Regions from separate parts of the Collinsella sp. AM20-15AC genome, predicted to be linked through region 1. Evidence: riboswitches for the same ligand, from Rfam matches in the RefSeq annotation. Region 1 holds a riboswitch; the other holds the start of a gene.
What was found. Region 1 has a riboswitch for thiamine pyrophosphate ahead of thiM (hydroxyethylthiazole kinase). Riboswitches for the same ligand answer to the same signal wherever they lie in the genome.
Positions count from the first base shown of each region.

Region 2: another riboswitch for thiamine pyrophosphate. It lies ahead of thiC (phosphomethylpyrimidine synthase ThiC); the one in region 1 lies ahead of thiM (hydroxyethylthiazole kinase).

Region 1 is NZ_QRJA01000008.1:8,936-23,818, reverse strand. Features, by position in the region: gene DW233_RS03950 (peptide deformylase) at 1-217, opposite strand, end outside; gene DW233_RS03945 (NCS2 family permease) at 411-1,724, shown strand; gene DW233_RS03940 (carbohydrate-binding domain-containing protein) at 1,932-3,707, shown strand; gene DW233_RS03935 (hypothetical protein) at 3,979-5,769, shown strand; gene DW233_RS03930 (alpha/beta hydrolase) at 5,977-6,642, shown strand; gene DW233_RS03925 (uracil-xanthine permease family protein) at 6,704-8,038, opposite strand; gene DW233_RS03920 (5-methyltetrahydropteroyltriglutamate--homocysteine S-methyltransferase) at 8,161-9,294, opposite strand; gene DW233_RS03915 (LysR family transcriptional regulator) at 9,450-10,346, opposite strand; gene DW233_RS03910 (HAD-IIB family hydrolase) at 10,357-11,265, opposite strand; TPP riboswitch at 11,429-11,539, shown strand; gene thiM (hydroxyethylthiazole kinase) at 11,591-12,430, shown strand; gene DW233_RS03900 (thiamine-binding protein) at 12,434-12,775, shown strand; gene DW233_RS03895 (thiamine phosphate synthase) at 12,772-13,467, shown strand; gene DW233_RS03890 (patatin family protein) at 13,643-14,512, opposite strand; gene DW233_RS03885 (EAL domain-containing protein) at 14,837-14,883, shown strand, end outside.
Region 2 is NZ_QRJA01000018.1:11,174-26,056, reverse strand. Features, by position in the region: gene DW233_RS07035 (DivIVA domain-containing protein) at 1-80, shown strand, start outside; gene DW233_RS07030 (nitroreductase family protein) at 245-775, opposite strand; gene DW233_RS07025 (DUF47 domain-containing protein) at 1,062-1,685, opposite strand; gene DW233_RS07020 (inorganic phosphate transporter) at 1,753-2,802, opposite strand; gene DW233_RS07015 (hypothetical protein) at 3,053-3,391, shown strand; gene DW233_RS07010 (Bax inhibitor-1 family protein) at 3,471-4,166, shown strand; gene DW233_RS07005 (TIGR02452 family protein) at 4,307-5,440, shown strand; gene DW233_RS07000 (SGNH/GDSL hydrolase family protein) at 5,516-6,175, shown strand; gene DW233_RS06995 (pentapeptide repeat-containing protein) at 6,255-6,866, shown strand; gene thiD (bifunctional hydroxymethylpyrimidine kinase/phosphomethylpyrimidine kinase) at 7,013-7,843, opposite strand; gene thiC (phosphomethylpyrimidine synthase ThiC) at 8,022-9,356, opposite strand; TPP riboswitch at 9,348-9,464, opposite strand; gene DW233_RS06980 (hypothetical protein) at 9,527-10,048, shown strand; gene DW233_RS06975 (YaaA family protein) at 10,089-10,898, opposite strand; gene DW233_RS06970 (aminopeptidase) at 11,002-12,399, opposite strand; gene polA (DNA polymerase I) at 12,566-14,883, shown strand, end outside.

The DNA.
Region 1 (14,883 bases):
CCAGACGGGGGTTGTAGAGCACGTGGGGCTCGCCGGCGTCGTCCAGGTAGACGCAAACCTTCTTGGTAACGCCAATCTGGTTAGCGGCAAGGCAGCCGGCATCGTCGAGCGACTTGATGGTATCGATCAGGTCCTGAGCAACCGACTCGTCCTCGACGGTCGCAACCTCGCAACGCTGGGACAGGATAGCCTCGTCGTGGCAAAGCTCTTTAATCATACGTTCCTCCATAGGGGTCGTTGTAACCGCTTAAGTATACGGTACCTACACAATTTCATGCGAAAGATACCGCCCGTCCGTTACAAACCGCCGAACATCAACATGTGAGGAACACCAACTTCACAAAGGCGATATAGTGGGTGGGTTCGTGTCAATCGGCCTAAACTCGGGGCCGAACAAGGAAAGGGTATGCATGGACGAACTTTTTCACGTCAGTGAGCGCAAGTCCACAATCGGGACCGAACTTCGCGCTGGACTGACAACATTCCTGGCGATGGCCTACATCATCGCCGTCAACCCCGCAGTGCTCTCGGGCGCCGGCATCGATGCGGGAGCGCTCGCCTGCGCCACTTGCCTGGGCGCCGGCATCATGACCATCTGCATGGGCATCTTCGCCAACCGTCCGCTCGCATGCGCGTCGGGCCTGGGCATCAACGCCATGATTGCGGGCATCACCACCACCATGTGCGGCGGTGACTGGCACGTGGCCATGAGCGTCATCTTCCTCGAGGGTGTCGCCATCTTGCTGCTCGTCCTTTGCGGCCTGCGCGAGGCCATTATGGACGCCATCCCCGTGGTTCTGCGCCACGCTATCTCGGTGGGCCTGGGTCTGTTCATCGCCATGATCGGCCTGTGCGACGCCGGCATCATCACCGCTGGCGCCGGTACACTCGTCGGTCTGGGCGACATCACCTCCCCCACCTTTATCGTCGGCATCATCTCCATCGTCGTGACGGTTGCCCTGGCCTCCCGCAACGTGCCGGGCTCGCTGCTCATCGGTATCATCGTCGCCGTTATCGCCGGCATCCCGCTGGGCGTCACCCATGCGCCCGAGGGCCTCATCGCACCGCTCGACTTCTCGACCTTCGGCGCCCCGTTTGCCAGCACTGCCGACGGCAACCTTGCCATCGTGAAGGTCCTGACCGACCCGATGCTGCTCGTCGTTGCCTTCTCGCTGCTCATGAGCGACTTCTTCGACACCATGGGCACCGCGATGGCCGTCGCCAAGCAGGGCGAGTTCTTGACCGAGGACGGCAATGTCGAGGACATCCGTCCCATCCTGGTCGTCGACTCCGTGGCCGCTGCTGCCGGTGGCTTTATGGGCGTCTCCTCCATCACCACCTTCGTCGAGTCCACCTCTGGCGCTGCCGACGGTGGCCGCACGGGCCTCACCTCCGTCACCACCGGCGTGCTGTTCATTCTCGCCGCGTTCTTCTCCCCCATCGTCACCATCGTTTCCAGCGCCGCCACCTGCGGTGCTCTGGTCTACGTCGGTTACCTCATGATGAGCGAGGCCTCCGAGATCGACTGGTCCGACGTGTCGCAGGGTTTCCCGGCGTTCATGATTGTCGCCGGCGTGCCCTTCACCTACTCCATCTCTGCCGGCATTGGCCTGGGCTTTATCGCCTACGTGATCGTCGCGCTCTTTAAGGGCGAGGCCTCCAAGATCAAGCCGCTCATGTGGATCGCAGCCCTCGCCTTCCTCGTCTACTTCTTTGTAGCGTAGGCGCAAGATTCGCAATACCAAACAGCAAAGCGCGGAGTCGCATCGAGCGGCTCCGCGCTTTGCTTTTAAAGCCAGGCACCACACGGACACGCGATGTATTGCTTCGCAAGTTTTGGACGTTTTGCTCTCCAAACGGCACTACCGACGGCTACATCCTGCAGATATGCTGGATATAACCGCATAGGCCCTATGAGGATGGGAGTAACCATGGCCGCCTTGTTCACGACCCCCAAGCGCAATGACAAAACCTCTGGAGCCCATTTTGTCGAGCCCGACCTGCGCCGTCGCACGCTGCTCGCACACGGCAGCTGGCGCCGCGTGACGCGCCGCATCGTTGTAGGCGCCGTATGCGCGCTTACGGTAAGCTCGCTGCTCATGCCGAGCATCTCGCTCGCAGCCGAGTGGGTGGACGTTGGCGGCGTCCGCCACGAAGCGGCCGCGGGCCCCACGGGAGACGCCGCCGGTACCTGGTCATGGGATGGCGCCGATGACATGAAGCTCAACGGCTATAACGGCGGCGCGATCGAGGCAGCGGGCAAGCTCAACGTGAGCTACGAGGGCAACAACACCGTCACTAACGACGACGGCCGCGGCATCAAGGTTAAGGATGGCGCGAACGAGAACGCCGAGCTTAATATTCAGGGCGACGCGTCCAGCACGCTCAACGTGACATCTTCTCGTGACGCCATCACTTCCGTCGGCAACATCAACATCGACGGCGCTGGCACTGTCAACGCCACGAGCACCGAGCACGATGCCATCGATGCCGGGGGCGATGTCACCATCAAGGGCTCGGGAAACGTTAACGCCACGGGCGATTCGGATGGCATCAGGGCCGACGGCAACATCACGATCGACAACAGCGGAACCGTCACCGCCAAGGCCACCGAGGATCAGGGTATCGATGCTAACGAGAACCTCATCATAAAGGGCGGCGGCAAGGTAGAGGCAAGCTCTATCGAGGACAATGCGATTTGGGCCGACGGCAGTATCGAGATCTCGGGTGGCAGCCAGGTCAAGGCAAGCTCCGAGGAAGACGCCGCCATCGACGGTAAAAACAGCCTCACGGTCACGAACGCTTCCCTCAACGCAAGTGGCGTTGGGTATGGCATCTATGTCTACAAGGGCATCACGCTCGATGGCGCGACCGTGACGATCCGCGCAAGCTCAGATGGCGGGGAAGTCAGCGCACTCTTCACCGATGAGGACGACATCGTCATCAAGAACGGCTCGACTGTGGATGCGCTCGCAGAAGGCAGGTTCTCGGTTGCAATCTCCACCAGTAATTTCTACTCCGGCGAAGCGGGTGGCCATATCTACATCAGCGACTCCGTTGTCAAGGCCATAGTCCGCTATGCCGAGACCAGCGGCGACGGCCCCGACCACTACAGTGGAGACCAAAACGACGAAATCATCCCTGAGTCCGAGGGCCTGAACATCGGCATCTTCGCGCAGACCAGCGAGGGCATCACGCCCGCGACCATCTCGATCGTCCGCAGCAGGGTCACGGCCGAGGGAGACACGGCGGCAATCTTCGCCCTTGCCATGAGCGCGGACGGCAAGGCGATCGGCACCATCGAAATCAAGGACGCCATCATCCAGACGCCTGCAGGCGGCAAAGTCATTGACTATCGCAACAAGGAAGAGCTCAGCGACGGCATCGTCTACGAGGCGGGTCAAACCATCGGCACGGGCGACGCCGTGATCGACTCCCCCTACAACGAAGCAGTCGCCAAGAGCACGGTCATCGTGCCTCCCGAGGAGACCAAGCCCGAGGAAAAGCACGGCAAGACCAAGCCAGAGGGTTCCAAGTCCGAGGGCACGAAGACAACCAAGACCGTTGCAGTTGCAGCCAAGGGAACCAAGACCGTCGGCAAGCTCGCGGCAACCGGCGACACCTCGAACGCAGCCATCGTGGCAGCCGCCCTTGCGGGAACAGCCGCCATCGCCGCAGGCGCCCTGGCGAGTCGCAAACGCTCGTAAACACTTTTTCGCACAGGACGGGTGGATCGCAGCCCTTGCCTTCCCCGTCTACTTCTTCGTAGCGTAAGGGCAAGGCTGCAAAAGCTGAACAATAAAGCGCGGAGTCGCCATGCGGCCCCGCGCTTTTCTTTTAGCGTCGGTCCCTGCGCCGGCGTGCGGCCTATTTCTCCCCCATTTTGGCCATTTTGCCCTCCAAACGGCACTACCGCCGGCAACATCCAGCAGATACGCTGAACCTAGCCGTATAGGCCCTATGAGAACGGGAGCAACCATGGCAGCCTTGTTCACGACCCCCAAGCGCAATGACACTACCGCCGGAACCCATGTTGCCGAACCCGACGTTCGCCGTCGCATAGGACTCGCGCACGGCAGCTGGCGCCGCGTGACGCGCCGCATCGTCGTAGGCGCCGTGTGCGCGCTCACGGTGAGCTCGCTGCTCATGCCGAGCGTCTCGCTCGCGGCGGAATGGGTCAAGGTCGGCGAAACCAAATACAACGCCGGCACTGCGGCGGGCGACGAGACCGGCACCTGGTCGTGGGACGGCGCCGACGACTTGAAGCTCAACGGCTATAACGGCGGCGAGATCCAGGCCGCAGGCAAGCTCAACGTGAATTACTCGGGAAACAACATCGTCACTGCCGACTGGATCGAAGGCATCAAGGCTACTCATGGCAAGAATGAGAACGCCGAGCTCAATATCCAAGGCGACGCGGGCGGCACGCTCAGCGTGACATCTACTGAGGACGCTATCCTCTCCACGGGTAATATCAACATCGACGGAGTCGGATCCGTCAACGCCACGAGCGCTGGGTTTGATGCCATCGACGCCGAGGGCGATCTCGCTATCAAAGGTTCGGGCAACGTCAACGCCACGGGCGTATCGGATGGCATCAGGGCAAACGGCAATATCACGATTGACGACAGCGGGGCCGTCACCGCCAGGGCTACCAAGGACAAGGGTATCGGAACCGACAAGAACCTCACCATCAAGGGTGGCGGCACAGTCGAGGCAAGCTCAGCCGATGGTGAGGCCATTTGGAGCGGCGGCAACATCAATATCTCGGACGGCAGCCAGGTCAAGGCGAGCTCCGATAAAGACGCCGCCGTCGAGGCCAAGGGCAGCCTCGCAGCCACAAACGCCTCCCTCAACGCAAACGGTGTTGAATATGGCGTCTATGCCCACAAGGGCATCACACTCGATCATGCAAACGTGACAGTCCGCGCAAGTAAAGGCAGATACGGTGACGCCATTGCCCTCTTCACCTACCAAGACGATATCGTCGTCAAGAACGGCTCCACCGTGGACGCGTTTGCGGAAGGCGAGGTTTCGGCTGCATTCTCCACCAGAAACGATCGACCCAACGAGGAGGGTGGCCACATCTACATCAGCGACTCCGTTGTCAAGGCCATAGCCCGCTATGTCGGGAACGGCGACGGCCCCATCCCCTACAGCGAAAACCAAGATGGTGAGACGAGCCCCGAGCCCCAAGGCGAGAACATCGGCATCATCGCCCAGACCAGCGAGGGCGTCACACCCGCAGTCATCTCGATCATCCGCAGCAAGGTAACGGCCGAAGGAGATACAGCGGCAATCTTTGCCCGTGCCATGAGCGCTGACGGCAAGACAATCGGCACCATCAAGATTGAGAACGCCGCCATCCAGACGCCCGAAGGCGGCAAGGTCATTGACTATCGCAAGCTCCGTGACGGCATCTACGAGGCAGGCCAAGCCATCGGCACAGGCGACGCTGTGATCGACTCCCCCTATAACGAAGCTGTCGCCAAGAGCATGGTCATCGCGCCTCCCGAGGTAGCCAAGCCGGAAGACCCCAAGCCCGACGAGACCAAGCCCGCAGAAAGCAAGCCCGCGGAGTCCAAGCAGAACCCCAAGCCTGAGGGCTCAAAGCCGACCAAGGCCGCTGCGGCTTCAATCACGAAAGCCAAGACTACCGGCGTGCTCGCGGCAACCGGCGACACCTCGGGTGCGGCCATCGTGGCAACCGTCCTTGCGGGAACAGCCGCTATCGCCGCAGGCACCATGGCGAGCCGCAAGCGCTCTTAGACGCCTCTGCGCACATGGCAGCTCCCGCGAAGGCCCCGAGTCCCAGCACCGTTTAACAACGCCACCGCCGAGCTCCCCTCCGGCGGTGGCGTTTTCCATATGCGTCCGCAGGGTATGCACGAGATTGTCTTTGGTCTAGCCCAACCTGCATGAGCCGGCGTGCGACAATGGGGGCCGTCGATATCACAACGCCGAGAGAAGCCCGTCATGGAAGCGCATCAAAAGCAGATAACCGTTCATGCACAGCATGCCGAAAGCGCACCAGTCATCTATCTTCCCGTGGTCATGGGCGACGGCACGGAGGTTTATGAACGCTGCCGAGAGCTCAACTGCCCGCCCTTCACGCTTGTCGGCATTGGCAGCCTCAACTGGAATCGCGAGCTGAGCCCCTGGGAATGCGACGGAACTATACGAGATGCCGAACCCTTTGGCGGACAGGCTGCTGGTTTTCTTGACGAGTTGTTGAAGCAGATAATCCCAGAGGCCGAATCATCGCTCCCGCAACCACCCACCTGGCGCGGCGTTGCCGGCTACTCGTTGGCGGGTCTTTTTGCACTGTGGACACTTTGGCAAACCGATGTCTTTGAGCGCGCGGCGAGTGCATCGGGGTCGCTGTGGTTTCCCGGTTTTATCGACTACGCGCACGAGCACACGATGCCGAACGCGCCCGATGCCGTCTACCTGTCGCTCGGCAAAAAAGAGACCAAGACGCCCAACCGCATGATGCGGCACGTACTCGACGACACACGCGCGATGGAAGCGCTGCTCGTCGAGCGCGGCATTCCAACAACGCTGGAGCTCAACCCCGGCAATCACTTTGCCCAAACCGACTTGCGCATGGCCCGCGGCATCCACTGGATACTGAATCATTAAAAATGGTGCCCACGCGCATATACGCATGGGCACCATATCTTGTTTTAGCTGAACGCAGCTGCTACTCAGCAGCCTCCTCAAGCTCGGAGACATCAAACTCAAAGTCGTTACCCGGCAGAATCGCGTTGAGCACGATACCCACCAGCGAGCCCACGGCAAGGCCGGAAAGCGAAATCGTCACGCCGCCCAGCTCCAGCACGATGGCACCGGCGGTGCTATAGGCAATGCCGAGCGAAAGCACGAGCACCAGAGCTGCCACCAGCACGTTGCGGTTGTTCTGGAAATCGACCTGGTTTTCGATAAGGTTGCGTACGCCCACGGCACTGATCATGCCATAGAGCACGAGCGACACGCCGCCGATTACACACGCCGGCATGGCCGCAATGACGGCCGCGAACTTGGGGCAGAACGAAAGCACGATGGCGCAGCACGCGGCAATGCGAATCACGCGCGGGTCGAACACACGCGTCAGAGCAAGCACGCCGGTGTTCTCGCCATAGGTAGTGTTGGCCGGAGCACCAAAGAGCGAAGCCAGAATCGTGGCAAGGCCATCGCCGAGCAGCGTGCGATGCAGGCCGGGATCGGCGATGTAGTTACGCTCGCAAGTGGAGCCAATAGCGGAGATATCACCGATATGCTCGATCATGGTTGCGAAGGCCAGCGGCATGATAGTGATGATGGCCGTCGTGGCGAGGCCGCTATCAAACTGCGGCCCAAAGAGTGCAAACACTGTGTTGTCCCACACGACGGGCAAGCCAACCCAGGGAGCGGCGGCAACGCCCGAAAAATCGACCTCGCCCAGCGCGGTCGCAACGGCATAGCTCACCACAACGCCCAGCAAAATCGGCACAATCTTGACCATGCCGCGACCCCAAATATTGCAGATGACGATTACGGCGACGGCAACCACGGCAACGAGCCAGTTGGTCTGGCAGTTGGCAATAGCGGAGCTTGCCAGGATCAGACCGATCGAAATGACGATGGGGCCCGTCACCACCGGCGGGAAGAAGCGCATGACGCGCTTGGCACCAAACGCACGGAAGAGCGCCGCGAGCACCGGATAGAGCAATCCGGCGCAGGCAACGCCCAGACAAGCGTAAGGCAATAGCTCGGCCTCGCCGTTGGGTGCAATGGCAGCATAACCGGCAATAAAGGCAAACGATGAGCCCAAGAATGCGGGGACCTTACCGCGCGACAGGAAATGGAACAGCAGCGTGCCCAAGCCGGCAAACAAAAGCGTTGCCGAAACCGAGAGACCAGTGAGCACGGGCACCAGCACCGTGGCACCAAACATGGCAAACAGGTGCTGTAGGCCGAGCAAAAACATGCGCGGGCGACCGAGCGACGATGCATCGTAGATGGCATCGGTGACGGCGGGTGTCGAAGACTGGGACATGGAAGTCCTTTCGAATGGAAGGGCGATCAGGCATATCGGATAACCTGCCCGAACGATACGATCCGAACCATTGTACGCGATACGCCACGTCTCGCACGCGCCGCCACCTGCAAACGCTAGCGCTATTTCCAAACGCGCTCGGCAATGCGCTTGACCAGCGCGATCTTTGCCCACTGTTCGTCCTCAGTCAGCTTGTTGCCAATCTCGCAGCTGGCAAAGCCACACTGGGGCGACAGGTACAGGTTCTCGAGCGGCACGTACTTTGCGGCTTCGCGGATGCGCTCGACGATAACATCCTCGTTCTCGAGCTCTGCCGCCTTGGTGGTTACCAAGCCCAGCACGACCTTCTTGCCCGGGGCAACGTACTTGAGCGGCTCAAAACCACCGGCGCGCGGCGTGTCGAACTCCAGATAGAAAGCGTCGACGTCCTCATGCGCAAACAGATATGGAGCGATGGGATCGTAGCCGCCTTCAAAAGCGTAGGTGGAGTGGTAGTTGCCGCGGCATACATGCGTGTTGATGACCAAATCGTCGGGCTTGCCCGCGATGGCAGCATTGTTGAGCGCCACGCCCAGCTCGCTCACCTTTTGCAGGTCAACCGGACTCATGCCGGTCTTGGACACAAAGTCGGTATCGCAATAGATGCCCCAGGTGCAGTCATCAAATTGAATGTTGCGGCAGCCTGCGGCATACAGGTCGGCAATCACGGTGCGATATACTGCGGCGATGGCATCGGCGAGCTCTTCGTCGGTCTTGTAGACGGCGCGCAGGCTCTCCTGCTGGCCATCGCAGCGATCGAGCGTGACCTCAGAGAACGTCTGGATCGGCGCCGGAATGGTTTGCCGTGCGACCTGGCCCTCCCCCTCGAGCGCCTTGACAAATTTAAAGTGCTCGACGAACGGATGATTCTCGCCGCTAATGGAACCGGTTACCACGGCGGTGTCGGCGGTAGTCTCCTCATCGTGGAACATATAGCCCGTACGCGAGGTGCGACGCTCGACGCCGTTCAGCCCCCACATAAAATCGAGGTGCCAGTAGCTGCGGCGAAACTCGCCATCGGTGATGACCTGCAGGCCGGCGGCCTTTTGCTTGGCCACTAAGTCGCGGATGGCCTCGTCCTCGACGGCCTTAAGGCCGGAAGCGTCGAGTTTACCCGCGACATAGGCGGCACGGGCGTCCTTTACAGCCTGCGGACGAAGAAAGCTGCCGACGATATCGGCGCGAAACGGCGCGTTCGGTTGAATCGAAGTGCTCATGGATATCTCCCTTTGCATTGGTTGCTTTACTGGGACAGAGTATGAGCGCTCATATGGCCATCGTAAAATATATGTTTATAACAGTTTGATATAGATGTTTCCTATATCAGCTAGGACTGCCATAAAGAGATTTGACCCGTGCAGAACGCAGCAGTCTAGATGTGCTGACGAATCGCTTCGATATAGGCCTGCCCGTAGCGCGTAAGTGTCGTGTTCTTGCGCGTGATGATGCCGATCTCCATGTACTCGTCTACATCGAGCGGAATGGAGATAATGCCGGGGCCGTTAAGTTCATGGCTGATCACGCCCGAACAAACCGTGTAGCCGTTAAGGCCCATAGCTAGGTTGAACAGCGTCGCACGGTCGCGCACGCGGATATTCTTGCGGCGCTCAAAGGTCGAGGTCAGCTCCTCGGAATAGTAAAACGAGTTGTAGCTGCCCTGCTCATAGGACAGGAACGGGTAGTCTTCCAAGTCCTCGAGCGTCACACTCGAGCGACCCGCCAGCGGATGGTCGGAGCACACAAAGACATGCGGCGTAGCGCAGAAGAGTCCTTCGAATACGAGCTCGTTGGCCGCCAGCATGCGCTCGATGACCTCGCGATTGTGCTCCGACAGATACAGGATGCCGAGCTCGCTTTTCATATGCGCGACGTCCTCGATAATCTCGTGGGTCTGTTCCTCGCGCAGGGTAAAGTCGTAGCGCGCGGCATCGAACTCGCGGATCACATCGACAAATGCATTAACGGCAAAGGAATAATGCTGGCAGCTCACACTAAAGTGCGGCACCTGCTCGGACGTGCCTTTGTACTTGCCCTCGAGCAGGTCGGCCTGGTCGAGCACCTGGCGCGCGTAGCCCAAGAAGGTCTCGCCTTCCTCGGACACAATGACGCCCTTGTTGGTGCGCTCAAAGATGTGTACACCCATCTCGTTTTCGAGATCGCGAATTGACGCGGTAATCGAAGGCTGCGACACAAAGAGCCGGCGCGAGGCCTCGGTGATGCTGCCGCATTCGGCAACTTTGACGACATATCTGAGCTGCTGGAGCTTCATGGCTTTCTCCCTAGACGTTCGTGACGTCGAAACCCGTCACGTCCATCTGACGCATAAACGACGGCATCTCCCCCGTCGCGGCGCAGGCGGCAATCTGATGCAGAGCCCCGGCAACCGCATCATCTGCCGCAGCGCCGATATGCCAGCGCGCGGCAGCCGTGACGGCCTCGTTAGCATTGGCGACTGCAACGGAATTGGGAACGGCATCGATCATGGGCAAATCGTTATCGGAATCGCCGAATACGGCCACCTCGTCGGGCGTCAGGCCCAAAGCGCGCGCCAGCTCCAGCGCAGCACAGCCCTTGTCCCAGCCGGTCGGAAGAACGTCGAACAGGCGCACGCGGTTGTTGGGAAACACGAGCGAGAGCTCCGGCACCTCGGCGGCAACACGCTCGCGCAGCTCGGCGAGCTCCTCGCGCGAACGGGCACTCCAGATATTCGCCTTGTATACCGGGGCATCGTCAACGACAGGGCGACAGGGAGCCTCTTCGCCCTTGAGCCACGCGTTGCCGCCTGACTCCATGGCGTGACGCACACGCTCGGGATCGCTTGTCACGCAATAGGCGTCGTTGTCCCAAAAGTCATCACCCAGACGGTAGACCTTCAAATAGGTATCGTCGGTCTCTTGCTCCAGGTAGTCGGCCAGGCGCATAAGGGCATCGTTATCAGTTGCGCGCGAGGCAACCGCCTCGCCATCGACAAACATCACCTGGCCGTTGCAAAACGCACCGGTCGAGAAGCACTCGGAGCGATTGCGGAACATCCAGCTCATCGCGGACGGCTGGCGACCCGAAACCGGGCCAAAATGCAGGCCCGCCGCCTGCATGGCATGAATGCCCTCGATGGCGCAGTCGCTGGCGCCATCGTGTCCAGCAGGAATCAGCGTATCGTCCATATCGGTCAGCACAAGTTTGATCATAAGGTCCCCTCGGTCATTCTTTATCCCGTCTATTGTAACGACCTGCCAATAAGGGACAGGTTTATCTTGGCAGGTTTTATCTGGGAAAATGCAGCGCCCCTGTTGCCACCTGCCAAAATAAACCTGTCCCATATTGGCAGGTGCGCTAGTATAGGGAACAACAGATTCGATGCGGGAGTGCCGGCGGTGCAAACCACAAGGCTGAGAGGGCATAGGGCCCAATCCTTTGAACCTGTCAGTTAATGCTGGCGTAGGGAGCATGCCGCCTTTACAGGGGCGCTGTCTATGCACAGCGCCCCTTTTCTGTGCCAAGGAGGCATGTGCAGTGATCGATTCGGAACAGCTTAAGCAACAAGTGGTCAAGGCCGTGGAGGAGATTCGCGCCACCAACCCGATGGCAGGCTCCATCACCAATACGGTGACGATTGACTTTGTCGCCAACGCGCAGCTCGCCGTGGGCGGTTCGGCCGCTATGGTCTATCTTCCCGACGAGGGCGAGGCACTTGTTGCCGGCGGCGGCGCCATTTATCTGAACATGGGAACGCTCTTCCCCATCTACGAGCAGACGATCCCCCGCGTGGCCAAGGCAGCACACGACGCCGGCAAGCCCTGGGTGCTCGATCCAGTGGGCCTGGGCATCGGCAGCCTGCGCACCCAACTGGTAAGCGAACTCAAGCAGTACAAGCCAGCCATCGTGCGCGGCAACGCCTCCGAGATTATCGCGCTCGCCGGCCTGTGGGGTCTTGAGGGCGAGGCGGCCGACCTGAGCCGCGTGCGCGGTGTCGATACCACCGACACGGTCGACGCCGCCCGCGATGCCGCCGTGGCGCTCGCCCGCTACACCGGCGGCGCCGTAGTGGTCTCGGGCGAAGTCGACCTAATCACCGAGGGCACGACCGTGGCCAAATCCCACGGCGGCAGCCCGCTCATGTCAAAAATCACCGGTTGTGGCTGCTCGCAGGGCGGCGTGCTGGCCGTGTACGCCTGTGCTACCGATCCGTTTACGGCGGCAGTCTGCGGCACCGCCGTCTACAACGTCGCAGGCACGCGTGCCGCCGCTGTCGCCGATGCCCCGGCAAGCTTTAAGGTCGCCTTTATCGACGAGCTCTACCGCGCGACCGCCCAGGACATCGCCGATAACCGACTCGAGCTCGAGGAGGCATAAGCCATGTCCGAGCCCGCAACCAACGCCGGCATGAACACACTCGTCGCCGTGGCCATCGCCCCGTGCGGCACCGGCGATGAACTGTCCGCCGAGGTCGCTGAGGTCGTGCGCGTCATTCGCGAGAGCGGCCTTCCCAACCGCACCACCTCGATGTTCACCGAGATCGAGGGCGACTGGGACGAGGTCATGCAGGTCGTGCGCGATGCAACCTTTGTTCTGGCGAGCAAGGGCATCCGCACCGAAGTCGTGCTCAAAGCCGATATTCGACCCGGATTTACCGACACCATGACCGGCAAGCTCGAGCGCATGGAAGCGCAGATCAAAAAGCAGGAGGAAGCACGATGAGCATCCGCGACAACCTTGATATCTCGGCCTATCTGGTTCTCGGCCCCGAAAACACGCTGGGACGTCCCGTGGGCGATGTGGTGGCCCAGGCGCTCGACGCAGGCTTTACCTGCATCCAGGTGCGCTCCAAGGTGGCAAGCGCCCGCGAGATCATCGCGCTGACGGGCGATGCCGCGCAGGCTATCGCTCAGGCTGGCAAGACCGGTCAGGTCGCTCTGCTGATCGACGACCGCCTTGACTGCGTACTCGCCGCGCGCGAGCAGGGCATCGCTGTCGACGGCGTGCATGTGGGCCAAAGCGATATTCCCGTCGAGGTCTGCCGCAAGCTTCTGGGCCCCGATGCCATCGTGGGCCTTTCGGCCCGTTGCGAAGAGATGCTCGAGTACGTCAAAACCGCCGACATGAGCCTGGTCGACTACCTGGGCATCGGCCCGCTCCACGAGACCGAGACCAAGCGCGATTGCGGACGCGCGGCAGATGGCTCCATTATCACCAAGAGTTTTGAGGACCTGGCCGCCCTCCACGCGGCAAGCCCCGTGCCCATCGTGGTGGGCGGCGGCGTCAAGAAAGCCGACTTGCCGCAGCTCAAGGCCACCGGCGTCGACGGCTTCTTTGTGGTGAGCGCCGTATGCAGTGCCGACGACCCCTGCGCCGCGGCCAAGGAGCTCGTCGATACCTGGCAGCAGGCATAGGCCTATGCCGAGCAGTTGCTCCGCAGCCTCACATCTTCAATAGCGAAAAAGCGCATCCCAGTTTGGACGTCCATTCCGGGATGCGCTTTCCGTTTGCAGCTCCATTGGGAAACCGCATCCCATTCTGAACGTAAATTCCGGGATGCGCCTTCCGCTGAGCGCGCGGCAGTTTGCCCTACTCTGCCAGATACGCTTCCAGCGCGGGCAACGTCGCTTGCGCATCGTGGCGGCCGATCTGATAGATGCGCTCGAGCTCATCCGGTTCGCGACACAGCGACGGCACCTTTACCGATTCGCTCGGCCGCACCACAAAGACCTCGCCAGCGACCTCGCGACGCGCTAGGTCATCGAGCGTGGCGTTGTAGACCTCGTGCCGATGCTCAAGCGCCGCAACAAATTCCGGATAGTGACGATACACGCGACGCAGCATGGGCATCACGCTATTGGGCTGCTTTACAAAGCCCGCCGGCTGCGTCAGCACCACCACGTTGCGGTCATAGCCCTGCGCAAACAGCCAGGCGCTGGGAATGGAATCGGCAACGCCGCCGTCCAGATACTTATGCCCCTCAATGGCGACAGGACGCGTTGCCACGGGAATCGCCGATGACGCCCGGATCCACTCGATATCGCGCTCGTCGCCATAGGGCAAGTCATGGTAGACGGCCTTGCCCGTCTCGATATCGGTGCACGCGCAGGTGAACCGCATGGGGCAGGCACGATAAGCCTTAAGGTCGATGGGATCGCGCTCGATGGGCACCTCGTGATAGGCAAACTCGGCATTGAACATGTCGCCGGTTCGCAGCCAGCTCGTCACGCTCGCATAGCGCTTGTCAGCGCAATAGGCCTTGTTGTAGCGAATGGCACGGCCGATTTGGCGCGATTTAAAGTTGTAGCCAAACGCCGCGCCCGCCGAGACGCCCACCATATGGTCGCAGGTCAAGCCGTGCTCCATCCATACGTCGAGCACGCCCGCCGTATACATACCGCGGTAGCCGCCTCCCTCGAGCGCAAGCCCCACCGTGGGCGTCGTATCTGGCTGTGCCATGCGACCATCTCCGTTCCTGCGTTTTAAACCGGGACAAGTATAGCCGCCAACACATATCGCCTCAGTCGCATTTTCATCGAACATTGCGTCGTAGCGCCACCGCTTGGCGAATAATAGCCATCCACCGCATGGACACCCATATACAAACCAAAACAGTTGTTTATACTACTCAGTAGTTATCAGCAACGAACGTCAGCCGACAAATAAACCCAACGACGCGGCAAGGCGGGGGCTTGGAAACACGCGAGGCGTTGAGCAACAACGCGTGTGCACAACGAGCTCGCCCGACGCAATCCGCCCCGACCCCAGAAAGCCGCCTACAGCATGGATACCCCCAGCAATTACACTGAAACGCTCGAAAAGACCGTCCG
Region 2 (14,883 bases), on a different contig from region 1:
TGCCCGTCGCTGACCCGGTTGTCCCCGTGGCCGATCCCTTCGCCCCGATCGACAACTTTGCTGCCGACGACCTGGACTAGCATCAGAGCTACAATCTAGTGTCCTTAAGAGGAGCTCGCACCTGCGGGCTCCTTTTTTGTGGCTGTATACGGGTTGGGAAACAAAACGCCGAGCTCTGCATGCGATAGGACAGAACTCGGCGAAGGGCGCGTGGTAAAAGGTAGATTTTAAGGTATGTCTAAAACTACTTGAGGAGGAAGTTGGAGAGGGGAATAGTGCGGGCCTCGCGATGCTCGGGATCGGCGATGTGGTCGGCGGGATAGCCACAGACGAGCATGTGATAGGGATAGACGCACTTGGGCAGATTGAACTGCTCCTGTGCCACCTCAGGCTTAAAATGGCATACCCAGCACGTTCCCAGGCCCTGCTCGGTGGCCTCCATCATCATCTGGTCGCACACGATGGACGTATCGATTTCACTGGAATTCATCTGGTCATACGGGCGCACCCAAGCATCATCGGTAACGCTGCAAATAAGGAAGACAAGCGGAGCTCCAAAGATAGACCCATCACGAGCAAACCGAGGCTGACAAGCAGCAGCCTTCTCCAACAGCTCAGGCGTATCCAGCACCATCACACGGGCTGGATGATTATTACAAGCAGAAGGAGCAATACGCCCAGCCTCAACAATGGCATCCACCACAGCCTGCTCAACAGAACGGTCCTCAAACTCGCGACAAGAATACCGACCACGAGCCAGATCCAAATAAGACATACAAGCCCTCCTAAAATTAAAAATCAAACAAACCAAAAGTAACCCAAAGAGTACCCAAAGCAGCAATCAGCCAAACGCTCATCAAGGGCCAAAGTGTCCGAACGGATACCAAAGGTCCCTTCAGCCAAACCCCCATCGCGCTAAATCTATCAGCCAAAGTTCCCAATGGTGGTGCATAAGGGAGCGGGCCCGGCCACTAATAACCTTTTGAACGACTCTGCTTGCAGCCGGAGTGAAAAAGGTTATTAGTGGCCGGGCCCGCGACCGGTGGGACATGTACCCCCAATTAACTGTTCTTCATGACAATCGAATCCACGACATCGGCCACATTCTCGCAGCAGTCGGCGCAGTACTCCAGGAAGGCGTACACGTCACGCCAAGCGATGACCTCGAGCGGGTCCTTGCCGTTAACGTGCAGGTTACGCATGGCGTTGATATAGAGCTCGTCGGCCTCGGACTCGATGGTGTTGATCTGGATGACGAGCTCGCGCAGCGTCTTGGACTTGCGGTAGTTAGGCAGCTCGACCATCAGGTCCTTCATGGCGCGGCAGGCGTCGGTCACCTTGTGGGCGATGACGATGGCGTCGGGATGGATGCTCTGGATGTTGGTGAAGTAGACGCGCTGCACGACGCCCTCGATACGGTCGAGCACGGTGTCGAGCGAGCAGCTCATCAGGTCCAGGTCCTCGCGCTCAAGCGGGGTGATAAAGGCGGTGAGCAAGGCGTCTTCGAGCTCGTGGTGCTTCTTGTCGGCCGCATGCTCGATCGCGTGCATCTTGTCGAGCATATCGTGAATCTTTGCAGGATCGAAGTTCTCGAAAATCTTGGTGAGCAGCTCGGCGGCCTGGACGGCAAGGTCGGCGCAGGCGACGTAGTTGTCAAAGTAGAACGAATCGGGTTTCTTTGCCATGAGTGGGTCCTTTCGAGGCGAAGACGGGTGGGCGAGGTGTTACGGTCCGGATGGACGTTCGGTTTGACTAGATGAACATCATGAACAGCTTGGCCATGACAAAGCTGATGAGTCCGCAGGCGGGGAAGGTGAAGAACCAGGTGAACATCATGTCCTTGACGACGCCGAAGTTGATGGCCGAGAGGCGTTTGACGGCACCGACGCCCATGATGGCGCAGGTCTTGATGTGCGTGGAGGACACGGGGATGCCGGTAAGGGTGGCAAGCAGCAGGTTCGCGGCGCCCGCCAGGTCGGCGGAGAAGCCCTGATACTTTTCGAGCTTGACCATGCTCTGGCCAACGGACTTGATGATGCGCTCGCCGCCCACGCTGGTGCCGATGCCCATGGTGGCCGAGCATAGCAGCATAATCCAGATGGGGATGCCGGCATCGCCGACGCTCGTCTGGCCGCTGGCAAAGGCCACGCCTAAAAAGAGCACGCCGATGAACTTCTGTCCATCCTGCGCGCCGTGCATAAAGCTCATGGCCGCAGCGCTCGCGATCTGAGCGTATTTAAAGAAGACATTGGCACGTCGCCTGTTGGCGGCGGCGAAAAGAATCGAGACGAGCTTGCACAGGACCCAGCCCATGACAAAGCCCAGACCGATGGAGAGCGCCAGGCCGTAGATGACCTTCATCCACTCGTGGACGTTGACGCTGCTCGCACCGCCGAGGGCGATGGCGGCACCGGTCAGGCCGGCGATAAGGCTGTGGCTTTGCGAGGTGGGGATGCCAAAACGCGACGCTGTGGCGCCGTAGACGACGATGGAGAACAGCGCCGCGCACAGACAGGCGAGCGCCATGGTGCTGTTTCCGCCAAAGTCGACAATATGGGAGATGGTGTTGGCGACGCTCGCGTTAAAGTGCGTCATGATGAGCACGCCAAGGAAGTTGAATGCGGCACTCATGAGAATAGCGGCGCGGGCGGGCATGCAACGCGTAGTGACGCAGGTCGCGATGGCGTTGGGTGCGTCGGTCCATCCATTGACGAAGATGGCGCCGAGCGCGAGGATCACGGTGACGGCAAGGACTGGGTTCGACACAAGTTGGCCGAGGAAGGTTGAGAACGTTACGTCCATATATGGGCTTTCTCGAAGTTTGCAGGCACGTTACAGAAACATGATAAATCGTATCACCTCCTGCGGGTTTCTTTACCGAGTTCTGATGGGAGCAGTGAATTTTTTGGCGCTAAAAATGAATATTAGCCCTGTTGACCGTGGGTGTTCTTTTTGCTAACACACCATGAGGACACGTGCGCGCGTCCCAACACCCCAAAACCACAACCTGTTCGCTTTACAACATGCAAACATGCGTTCGATAATAGGAGGCATGGAATATCGACAGACAGATGGCAAAACTCGGCGCGTGCACAAGCAGTATGTGGACGTCGTGGCTCGCATCCTCGCGGGCGGACAGGTCGTGCCGGTCACCGTCTGCTGGGTCGACGGTCGTTGCTTTACGATTGACGAGATTGTCTCGACCACTGGGTTTGGCCTGACGGTTCACGGCATTCGTACGGCAACCTATAAGGTGCGTTTTGGCGGGCACGCGACCGAGTTGTATCTGGAGGACCAGACGCGCGAGCGGGCGGACGGCTCGCAGGCACACGTGATGCGTTGGTGGGTTTGGGCGTTTGATCGTACGCTTGAGGGCGAGCGCCGTAGGTAAGGACGCACGGCGTTCGGGTACAATGGCAGGAATCTTGTCACCTGCTGCGCTGTCGTGGCGCTTTTTGAAAGGACGAAGCATGAACGATATTCAGGGCTATCAGAACGGCCCCGTCGAGACCGGCGCAAGTCGCGCCAAGGAGATGTCGCCGCGCGCGTACAATCTCGCCATATCTGCCCTGATCTTCTTGGGCTTTTGCGCCATGGGTGCCGGCGCCTACTTTACGAGCACCATGTCGTTTGCGCGCATGATGATGAGCGGCGCCGCCCTGCCACTGGTCTTTGGCTCGTTTATTTTAACCATCGTCGGCATGGTCATGATGTCGGCTGCTGCGGGCAAGCAGTCCGTGGGTCTGTCCCTTGTGGGCTACGTAATCTTTGCGAGTACCTTCGGCCTGACCGCGTCGTTTGGCCTTGCCAACTACGACCTGCCCACCATCAACACTGCCTTTATCGCCACGGCCGCCATCACCTTTGTCTTTGGCGCCTTGGGCGTGACGTTCCCCAAGTTTTTCCAGCGCGTATATGGCATCGGCTTTGGCATTCTGCTCGCCACTATTCTGGTTGAGATCGTGCTGATGTTCATGGGCGTCTCGCAGACCATCACCGACCTGATCGTGATCGTGGTGTTCGCCGGCTTTATTGGCTACGACACCTATGTTGCCACGACGGTGCCGCCCACGCTGCCCAATGCGGTGCTCATGGCGTCCAATCTGTTCGTGGACATTATCAACGTGTTCCTGCGCATCCTGAACATCCTCGGTCGTCGCGACTAGCGCGGGGGATTGCAGCGTTTCTTGTCGGACGCGGTAAAACGATGTGAAAGGCGGTCTTTCGGGGCCGTCTTTTTTGTACGCGGCGGGGTATCATGGATGGGAAAAGCCGATAGCGGCAGCGACAGGAAAGGTGGCCACGTATGGCAGACGTCGACAACAGGAACCGTAACCGCAGGTCCAACCGAGCGGGTCAGCCCAATCCCAAGCGCGAGGCCCGTGCCAAGGCCGCCGAGCGTCACGTGGCAACTGTGTCCGAAGCGTGCGCCAAGGATATCGAGCGTTCGCTTGCCGGTGTTCGCGAGTTTGACGGTATGCCTGCCGGCTTTGTCGCGGCGATAAAGGCCAAGGTTCAGAGTGCTGTGGCCGCCGAAGAGCAGGTCGCCGAGGACGTCGAGAACGCGGAGACTGCCGAGGTCGAGGCGGCGCCCGAGACCGAGGCGGCGCCCGAGCCCGTCGAGGAGCCTGCCGAGGAAATCGCCGAAGCTGAGTCCGCGCCTGCTGAGGAGCCCGCTCCGGTCCTGCCCGAGGTCACTGTGCTTGATGCCTCCGCCACGCAGGCAATCCTCGATAACGGTCGCGGCTATGCGCAGTTCTGCGACATGGCCGTGCTCGCCTTTGCCTCGTTTACCAATCCGGGCGGTGGATATATTCAGGGTTATCTGGGCCAGGAGGCCACGCTGTGCGCCGATTCGTATCTGTACAACGTTCTCGATAAGCAGCGTAAGTGGTACGGCGAGAACCGTCGCCGCAACATCAACTGCGAGCTCTATCGTAACCGCGCCCTGGTGGTGCCTGCGGTGCGCTTCGACCGCAACCACGTGCATGCATACGCCGACGTGATCGTGGCCGCCGCGCCCAACGTTAGGCGCGCCCGCCAGGAGTATCGCGTGAGCGACGATGCTCTGCTGGATGCCCTGCGCGACCGCATTCGCTTTGTCCTTGCCATCTGCGATGAGCTTGGTCGCGAGAAGCTCGTGCTGGGCGCTTGGGGCTGCGACAACAACGGCTTTGATGCCGAGGCCGTGGCCGAGCTCTTCCGCAAGGAGCTCGCGTCGGGCGACTTCAAGGTCAAGCAGGTCTTCTTTGCCGTGCCCTCTACGCGCTGGGACGAGGACTTCGCCAAGTTCGAGCACGTGCTGGCAAACTTCCCCGAGCGCAACGAGGAGTCCTATGCTCAGGTTGCCGCCCGCACCGCAGCCGCCCGTGCCGCCGAGCAGGCTCAGGCCGCTGCCGAGGATGACGAGGATGACGACGACTGGCGCAAGTACCTGTAAACGGTGCGCGTGATGCGATATACCGAGCCGACGGGGGCTGCTCCCGTCGGCTTTTTATTGAGTGGGGAGCTTACGATGAAAAACGTTCTATGCTTTGGTGACAGCAACACCTATGGTTACGATCCGGCGGGCATGCGCGACGGTACCGCGGTGCGCTATGCGCAGGATGTGCGCTGGTGTGGCGTGGTCCAACGTGACTTAGGCGAGGGCTGGCATGTAATTGAAGAAGGCCTCAACGGCCGCACGACGGTACGCGACGACATGTGCCATCTGGACACTAACCTCAACGGCATTCGCGCGCTTCCGATGCTGCTCGAGGCTCATAAGCCGCTGGACGCCATTGTGATCATGCTGGGCACCAACGACTGTAAGACGGTCTTTAACGTGACAGCTTCCGATATCGCCCGTGGCGCCATGGAGCTGATTCGCGCCGTCCGCGCGTTTCCGTGGACCGACGCTGCGCCTTGCCCGCGCATCCTGTTGATGGCTCCTATCAAGATCAAGCCGCAGATCGCCGATGTATATATGACCGATTTTGACGAGCGTTCCGTCGAGGCATCTGAACATTTTGGCGAGTACTATGCGCACGTGGCCGAGCAGTTTGGCTGCGACTTTTTGAATGCCGCCGAGTTTGCCGAGCCGGGCGATATCGACTATCTGCATATGATGCCCGAAAGCCACGAGAGCTTGGGACATGCCGTGGCAGCCAAGCTCCAAGAGATGCTCGGTGAGTAGCGCGACCCCAAGCCACCGCAAAGGGGACAGGCACCTTTGTGGTGGTTTTGCCCGGGTAAACGAACGGATTGGCTGCCATATGGGCATGGACGAGCTCATCGACCTCTTTGCCGAGGGCGATGAGCTCGTCTCCAATACCGCTTTTGAGGATTTGGATCTTGCCTGCGACGTGGCGAACGGCGCGACCTTCGATGGCGTCGTGTTCCGATCTTGCGAGTTCGATAGCGTTGACTGGAGCGGCTCGACGTTTCGCGACGTGGTGTTTCGCGGTTGCCGCTTTATCCGCTGCAACATGGAAGGTTGCTGGCTCAACCGCTGCGACTTCGTTGACTGCTCGGCGCCGGGGCTCAACTTGCTCAGGGCGCGTCTGTCGAGCGTGTCGTTTACATCGTGCGATTTGAGCTATGCGAACCTTTCGGAGGGAAGCATTGGCCCCATGGCTGCGCGTGACACGCGTTTGACCGAGGCCGCACTCCAGGGGGCAAAGCTGGGGCAATTGCGCTTGGACGGCTGCGACCTGACGCGAATCGATGTGTTCAAGACGCCGCTTTCCGGCGTGGATGTATCGTGTTGTACGTTCGCGGCTCCTGTCGTCTCGGGCGACTACCATGAGCTGCGTGGCCTGACGGTTAATGCCGAGCAGGCGTTGGCACTCTCGGGCCTGCTCGGCATCCAGCTCGCCGACGAATAGGCGCTCTGGTCCTTTGCTCGACCGCTATCTAAAATCAAACCGTCGCAACATTTAATGATTTTTCGCGTTTGCACGATTTTCATCGAATGTTGCGACGGTTTTTGGTGCAAGGTAGCCTGTCTTTTTTTTGGCAGGTTGCTGGCTATTTAGTACTGCCACATGTGGTTGACGGGGCCGGAACCTTTGCCCATGTCAAAGCCGGCGGCGAGAGCGCCGGTTAGGTAGGCCTTGCCGGCGTTGACGGCGTCGGCGAGATCCATGCCCTGTGCCAGCGCGCAGGCGATGGCGGACGAGAGCGTGCAGCCGGTGCCATGCGTGTTGCCGGTCTCGATGCGCTTGTGGCGGAACCATGTGGTGAGCGGATCGCCCAGGTGGTTGCCCTCGTCATCGAGTGGCGCAGGCTCTGCTAGCACATCGTTGGCCTCGTTGACAAAATGCCCGCCCTTAACGAGGGACGCGCAGTCAAAGCGGCGGGTGAGGAGCATGGCGGCGTTTTGCTGCGTGCGCTCGGAATCGACTTCGTAATTGAGCAGCGCCATGGCCTCGGGAATATTGGGCGTGATGACCGTTGCCAACGGGAACAGGCGGCGGGTGAGTGCCTCGGAGGCATCCTCGGCAATCAAGCGCGCGCCCGAGGTGGCGACCATAACGGGGTCGACGACCACGTTCGTTGCGTTCCAGGCGCTCAGGCGGTCGGCGATGACTTCGATAATCTCGACAGAGGAGACCATGCCGATCTTGACGGCGCTCGGGCGGATATCGTCAAAGACGGCATCAATTTGCGCAGCGACGATATCAGGGGAGATATTCTGCACGGCGGTGACGCCCAGTGTGTTTTGCGCCGTGATGGCAGTGATTGCCGCCTCGGCATACAGGCGGTGCGCCGTGATGGTCTTGATGTCTGCCTGAATGCCGGCGCCGCCGCTGGAATCGGATCCTGCGATGGATAGAACGGCTGGTACCTTACTGCGATCCATGTTCGCTCCCTTGTCCGGTCGGATTCAAATGGGTCTTTTACCCCGCATTATAAAGATGCCCGGGCCGACTCTATGCCGAACCCGGGCGGGCGATGCAATCTTTACGCAAATGTAAGCAAATGTTCACACGTCAACAATTGACGAGTACCTTGTTGCCGATTGTGGCTCCGGTGACGCGTTAATCCTCCATGCCGAGGTCGATCGTCGTGCCCTCGAACACCTTGTTGACGGTACGGACGGCGCACATCTTGCCACACATGGTGCAGGTGCCCTCGGTGGCGGCGGGGGATTCCTCGTAGCGCTTCTTACCGGTGACCGGGTCGAGAGCACACTCCCACATGGCATCCCAGTCGAGCTTGCGGCGTGCCTGGCCCATCTTGTCGTCCATGTCGCGGGCGTGCGGCACCTTCTTGGCGATATCGGCGGCATGTGCGGCGATCTTGGTGGCCATGAGGCCATCGAGCACGTCCTGGGCGTTGGGCAGGCACAGGTGCTCGGCCGGCGTCACGTAGCACAGGAAGTCGGCGCCGGAGCTGGCGGAGATGGCGCCACCGATGGCGGCGGTGATGTGGTCGTAGCCCACGCCGATATCGGTCACCAGCGGCCCGAGCACATAGAACGGGGCGTTGTGGCACAGGCGCTTCTGCAGTTTCATATTGGCGGCGATCTCGTCGAGGGCCATGTGACCCGGACCCTCGACCATGACCTGGACGCCGGCTGCCCAGGCGCGCTTGCACAGCTTGCCCAGCTCGATCATCTCGGCAGTCTCGGTAGCATCGTTGGAGTCGTAGAGACAGCCCGGGCGGCAGGAGTCGCCGAGCGAGATCGTCACATCGTACTCGTGGCAGATCTCGAGCACCTCGTCGTAAAACTCGTAGAAGGGGTTCTCGTTGCCGGTGACCTCCATCCAGCCAAACAGCAGCGAGCCGCCGCGGCTGACGATGTTCATCAGGCGGCCGGTCTCCTTAAAGGTCTTGATGACCGATTTGTTGATGCCGCAGTGGATGGTCATAAAGTCCACGCCGTCCTCGGCGTGTGCGCGCACGACCTCGAGCAGGTCGTCCTTGGTGAGCTTGACCAGCGGCTTTTCCATATAGCCGATGGCGTCGTACATGGGCACCGTGCCCACCATGAGCGGCGTCTCGTCGATGAGCTGCTGGCGGAACTGGCGCGTCTTGCCCGAGTTGGAGAGGTCCATGATGGCGTCGGCGCCAAAGTCCTCGGCGATCTTGACCTTCTTCCATTCCTCGGCGGCATCGGCCTTGTCGCCCGAGATGCCCAGATTGACGTTGACCTTGGTGGAAAGGCCCTCGCCGACACCAAAGGCGCGCATGCCCTTTTTGATATGCACAATGTTGGCGGGAATGGCGATGCGGCCGTCGGCAACACGCTCGCGAATGTACTCGGGGTCGCGATGCTCGCGCTCGGCGACCTCTTTCATCTGCGGCGTGATCTGCCCGGCGCGGGCGAAGTCGATTTGCGTGACGAGCTTGGGCTCGGTCTGTGTGCTCATTGGCACGGCTCCCTTCGTTGGCATTACCCATATCAGGTTTGCGGGTCAGGGCGGGCGCGCCCAATCTCAGCCTGCCGTCTTGTCCTGCAAGCTCCCCGTTATGTCATGGGCTCAAGTATAGCCTGAATGGGTACGATTGGGCCAACGAGCATGCCCGTGGGGAGGCGAACATGGAAGACAAGCATCTATATCGAGAGACGCAATGGGATGTATCGGCCGAGGAAAGCCGTGTGCACCATGGCCTTGTCGCGATTGGTTTTGCGGTGCTTGCCGTGCTGGTGATTGCCTTTTGTATCTGGACGTTTGGTGGTCGCGGCGGCGCTGCATGGGAGTTCGAGGCCGATGATAGCCTACCGATTATGACGGTGAGGAGTACTGGCGGTAATGCCAATACGCTCGCCGTTCCGGGCGATTATTGGTATCCGCGCGACGAGTTTGTGCAATTGCAGCTGAGTGGCGGATCCATTCCTGGTGAAGAGATCGAGCGCGTGACCTTCGATGCGTCGCTTAAGACGCTGTCGGTCGAGCTCAAAGATCAAGGGGATGTGCCCACGACGATGGATATCGCGCTGACGGAATGGCGTCTGGAGCCTCCGACGGGTGTTGCGGTGTCCGAGGTTGAGCACGTCAAGATTGTCTATCAGGACGGTTCGACATACGTGATTGCAAAGGCCGACGGTCTAGCGGAATAGGTGTCGAGCCTAGGCAGCACATTCAAAAGTAGCGGTGGTCCTACAAGGCCTGTTCGTTCAGGAAGACCAAAGTGTTTTTATTTGAAAGCTCGGGAAAGTGACGATAACCAACGTCGAACGCGGTGAGCCCGCTTACATCCTCGAGCTTGTTTTCTGCCATCCAGCGCACCATGGAGCCGCGCGCCTTTTTGCTGGCGGTCGAGCGCTGGATGGGCTTGCCGTTGCGGATGCCTTCGCCAAAGAGGCATGTGACGACCGTGGCGTCGCCCGCGAGGTGGGGCAGAACGGCTTTGGCATACTCTACGCTGGCGAGGTTGATGATCGTAGCGTTGGAGCCCGCCGGAGCGATGGCCCGTGCGAGCTTGTCGCCCCAAAACGCGTAGAGGTCTCGGACATCGTCGACGGCGAGCTTCGCGCCCATCTCCAGCCGATACGGTTCAACGGCATGAAAGGGGCGTACGCATCCGTAAAGGCCCGAGAGGATCCATAGATGGTCTTGAAGCCATGCGAGCTGTGCGGCATCCATGACCTCGGGCGCCATGCTCTGGTATTGAATGCCGTGGTAGGACATGACGGCGGGGGAGAGGTGACGGGCGAGTTCGGGATTGTCGAGATCGCCGTATTTCAGGATGAGCTCGAACTCATGCAGGGTGTTGAGGCAAGGCCCCAGCAGTTTGTCACTCACGTTCCATAGCGACTGCAGGCCGTCGCTGCCTTCATTTCGTTCGATATCTAGCAGTGCGCGGTGGAGGCGAGCCGTCTCGTGCGCAAAAGGTGGAATGCCCAGGACTTCAAAAGCATCTTGGGCCGTGCGCATCTGCTTGGCGGGCGAAATGATGACCTGCAGCATGGACTCTCCTCTGCCAAAAAGGAAGTTGCGGTGGAATACGGTCTGTTTTGGCCGTTTATGGGCCAGTTTAGTCCGTATTTCACCGCAACGGATGAAGGGTCGGTTAGGCGCGCTCGATGAAGGCCTTGTAGCCGCGATAGGCCTCGTAGATGTCGGCCTTGTTGGCGACCTCCCACAGGGCGTGCATGGACAGGACGGCAACGCCGGAGTCGATGACGTTCATGCCATACTCGGCCATGATGTAGGCGATGGTGCCGCCGCCACCCGCGTTGACGCGGCCGAGCTCGCAGGTCTGGAAGTCCACGCCTGCCTCGTCCATGATGTCGCGGATGAGAGCGACGTACTCGGCGTCGGCGTCGTTGGAGCCGCCCTTGCCACGGCTGCCCGTGTATTTGTTAAAGCACAGGCCGCGACCCATAAAGGCGGCGTTCTTGGTCTCGAACTTGCCGGCGTAGCCCGGGTCAAAGCCGGCGGACACGTCAGAGGAGAGCATGCGGCTGCGGGCGAGTGCACGGCGCAGGGCCAGCGGGCTATCCTCGCCGGCGAGCGTCATGATCTCGGCGACGGTGTTCTCGAAGAAGCGACTCGTCATGCCGGTGGCACCCACGGAACCGATCTCCTCCTTGTCGACGATGAGTGTGATACTCGTGCGCTCCACGTTGGCGACGTTGATCTGGGCGAGCATGGACGGATAGGCGCAGACACGGTCGTCGTGGCCATAGCCCAGAATCATGGAGCGGTCGAGGCCCATGTCGCGGGCCGGGCCGGCGGGCACGACCTCGATCTCGGCGGAGAGGAAGTCCTCCTCCTCGACGGCGTACTGCTCCTTGAGGATGTCCAGGAACATCTGCTTGACGGGCTCCTTGGGGGCGTCCTTGTCGTCCTCGTCAAACTTGACGGGGCGGCCGCCCACGATCACGTCGAGGATCTCGGCGTCGACGGCGTCCTTGGCGGGCTTGGCCATCTGCTCGCTCGAGAGGTGGATCAGCAGGTCGGAGATGGTAAAGACCGGGTCGTCGGCCTTGTCACCGATGTTGATGTCGACGGTGGTGCCGTCCTTTTTGCAGATGACGCCTACGAGTGCGAGCGGGGAAGCGACCCAGTGGTAGCTCTTGACGCCGCCATAGTAGTGCGTGTCGAGATAAGCCATGTCGCCGGCCTCGAAGGCGGGGTTCTGCTTGAGGTCCAGGCGCGGCGAGTCCACGTGGGCGCCCAGGATGTTAAAGCCCTGCTCGAGCGGGGCGGTGCCCAGGTTGACGAGCATGAGGTCCTTGCCGTGATTGGCGGCGTACACCTTGTCGCCGGCCTTGAGCGCGCGGCCCTCGGCAATCACGGTCTCCAGATTGACGTAGCCCGCCTCCTCGGCCATCTTGATACCGGTCTTGACGCACAGGCGCTCGGTCTTGTTCTCGCTCAAAAACTGCTTATAGCCGCGGCAAAGCTCCTCGAGCTCCTCGATCTGCTGTGGCGTGTACTTTTTCCATGCGCAGGGACGCTCCATGACGCAGGCTCCTTTCGGATCGATCGTGCTGGTTGATGTACCGTGAGCCATCGTATCACGCTCGGGCCCGCGACGGCAGGGAAGCCTGATGTGCGGTGGCCGTGGGGCGGGGAGCGTGTAAACTGGAGTGAGCAAACCGTGCCCAGCCCAAAGCGAGGTATTCAATATGTCTGACAAGCGCCGTACCTTTGCCGTCATCGACGGCAACTCGCTCATGCACCGCGCCTTCCACGCCGTGCCGCCCACCATGAACGCGCCGGACGGTCGTCCCACCAACGCGATCTTTGGCTTTTTGAATATGTTCCTCAAGATGATCGATGCCTTTAACCCCGACGGTGTGGTCGTGGCATTTGATAAGGGCAAGCCGCGCGTGCGCATGGAGATGCTGCCGCAGTACAAGGCTCAGCGCCCGCCCATGGACCCCGATCTGCACGCACAGTTTCCCATGATCAAGGAGCTGCTCGCCGCGCTCAACGTGCCAATTTTGCAGTCCGAGGGCTGGGAAGGCGATGACATCCTGGGCACTATGGCGCGCCTGGGCGAGCAGGCCGGCTGCGACATGCTGCTGGTGACCGGCGACCGCGACATGTATCAGCTCGTGACCGAGCACGTCAACGTGGTCTCGACCCGCAAGGGCCTGTCCGACGTGGCGATCATGACGCCCGAGAGCGTGGACGATCTGTATCACGGCATCACGCCGGCGCTCGTGCCCGACTTTTATGGTCTGAAGGGCGATACGTCCGATAACATCCCCGGCGTGCCGGGCATCGGCCCCAAAAAGGCGAGCGCGCTCATTGCGCAGTACGGTAGCCTGGACGAGGTCATCGCACACGCCGATGAGGTCAAGGGCAAGATGGGCGAAAACCTGCGCGCACACATCGACGACGCGCTGCTGAGCCGCAAGGTCGCGACCATCCGCACCGATGCGCCCGTTGAGCTCGATTTTGAGGCGACGTCCTTCCCGGCGTTTTCTGCCGACGAGGTGTCTGCGGCGCTGGGTACGCTTGGTATCACCGCCATGCAGAACCGTTTCTTGGCGCTGATCGGCGGCGAGGGTGGCGCTGCTGCCACTGCCAGCACGTTTGAGATGCCCGCCGTTTTGCGCGCAGCCGCCGGCGATACTGACGCGCTTGGTGCCGTTGCAGATGAGGTCTCCCGCGCGATTGATGCCGGCGAGTGGGTCGCCGCCGTGGTGGACGACGACAAGGAAGAGGGCGCGCTCTTTGGACTGACGCGCACGCTGTGGTTGGCGACGTCCAAGGGCCTGTTCGCGCTCGAGGAGGGCGACGGCGGTGCGGCGGCTGAGGTTGAGGGCTTCAACCTCGTCCACGGCGTGATTGCCGGCGTGCTCGCGCGTCTGTTTATGGAGGGCCGCGTGGCGAGCCCGGACATGAAGGCGCTGTTGCACGAGCTTTCGCCCATCGATTCCTCTGAGCCCGAGCTCATGGATCCGCTCGCTGTCGATTCCACGCGTATCTTCGATACCGTGGTCGCTGCCTATCTGCTGGATTCCGATCGCTCCGAGTTCGATGAGGCATATCTTGCCGATACGTATCTGCAGATGGCGCTGCCTGCGGCGCGCGGCGCAGAGGGTGCTGGTGAGGACGCTCCGGCGTCTGCCGCCCGTACTGCGGCCCTGACGTTGGCGCTCGTGGCGCCGTTGCGCGAGTGCATGGCCCGTGAGAATGCCGCCAACGTGTTCGACGGCATCGAGATGCCGCTTGTGCCGGTGCTTGCCAAGATGGAGCGCGCGGGCATGCTTGTGGACCCCGACCGCCTGCACAGTCTGTCCGAGGGCCTGGCGACCCAGATTGCCGAGGTCGAGCGCAGCATTCGCGACCTGGCCGGCGACGAGACCTTTAACATCGGCAGTCCCATGCAGCTCTCGCACGTGCTGTTTGATGTTATGGGGCTTCCGACCAAGGGCCTCAAAAAGACCAAGCGCGGCTACTATTCGACCAACGCCAAGGTGCTGAGCGACCTTGCTCGTGACCACGAGATCGTGCGTCTGATCTTGGACTGGCGTGAGAAGTCCAAGATTAAGTCGACCTATCTGGACACGCTGGGCCCGCTGCGCCGTGGTGACGGTCGCGTGCACACCACGTACAACCAGACCATTACCGCGACGGGGCGTTTGTCTTCGAGCGACCCCAATCTGCAAAACATTCCGACGCGCTCGGAGCTGGGGCGTACCGTCAAGACGGCGTTCTCGGCGGGCGAGGGCAGCGTCTTTTTGGCGGTGGACTACTCGCAGATCGAGCTGCGCCTGCTCGCGCATCTTTCGGGTGATGAACATCTGGTACGTGCCTTTAACGAGGGCGAGGACTTCCATGCCGAGACGGCCGCGCGCGTATTTGGCGTGCCGGTGTCCGAGGTGACGCCCGACCTGCGCAGCCGCGCCAAGGCCGTGAACTTTGGCATTGTGTACGGCCAGCAGGCCTATGGCCTGTCACAGTCGCTGCACATCTCGATGGCCGAGGCACG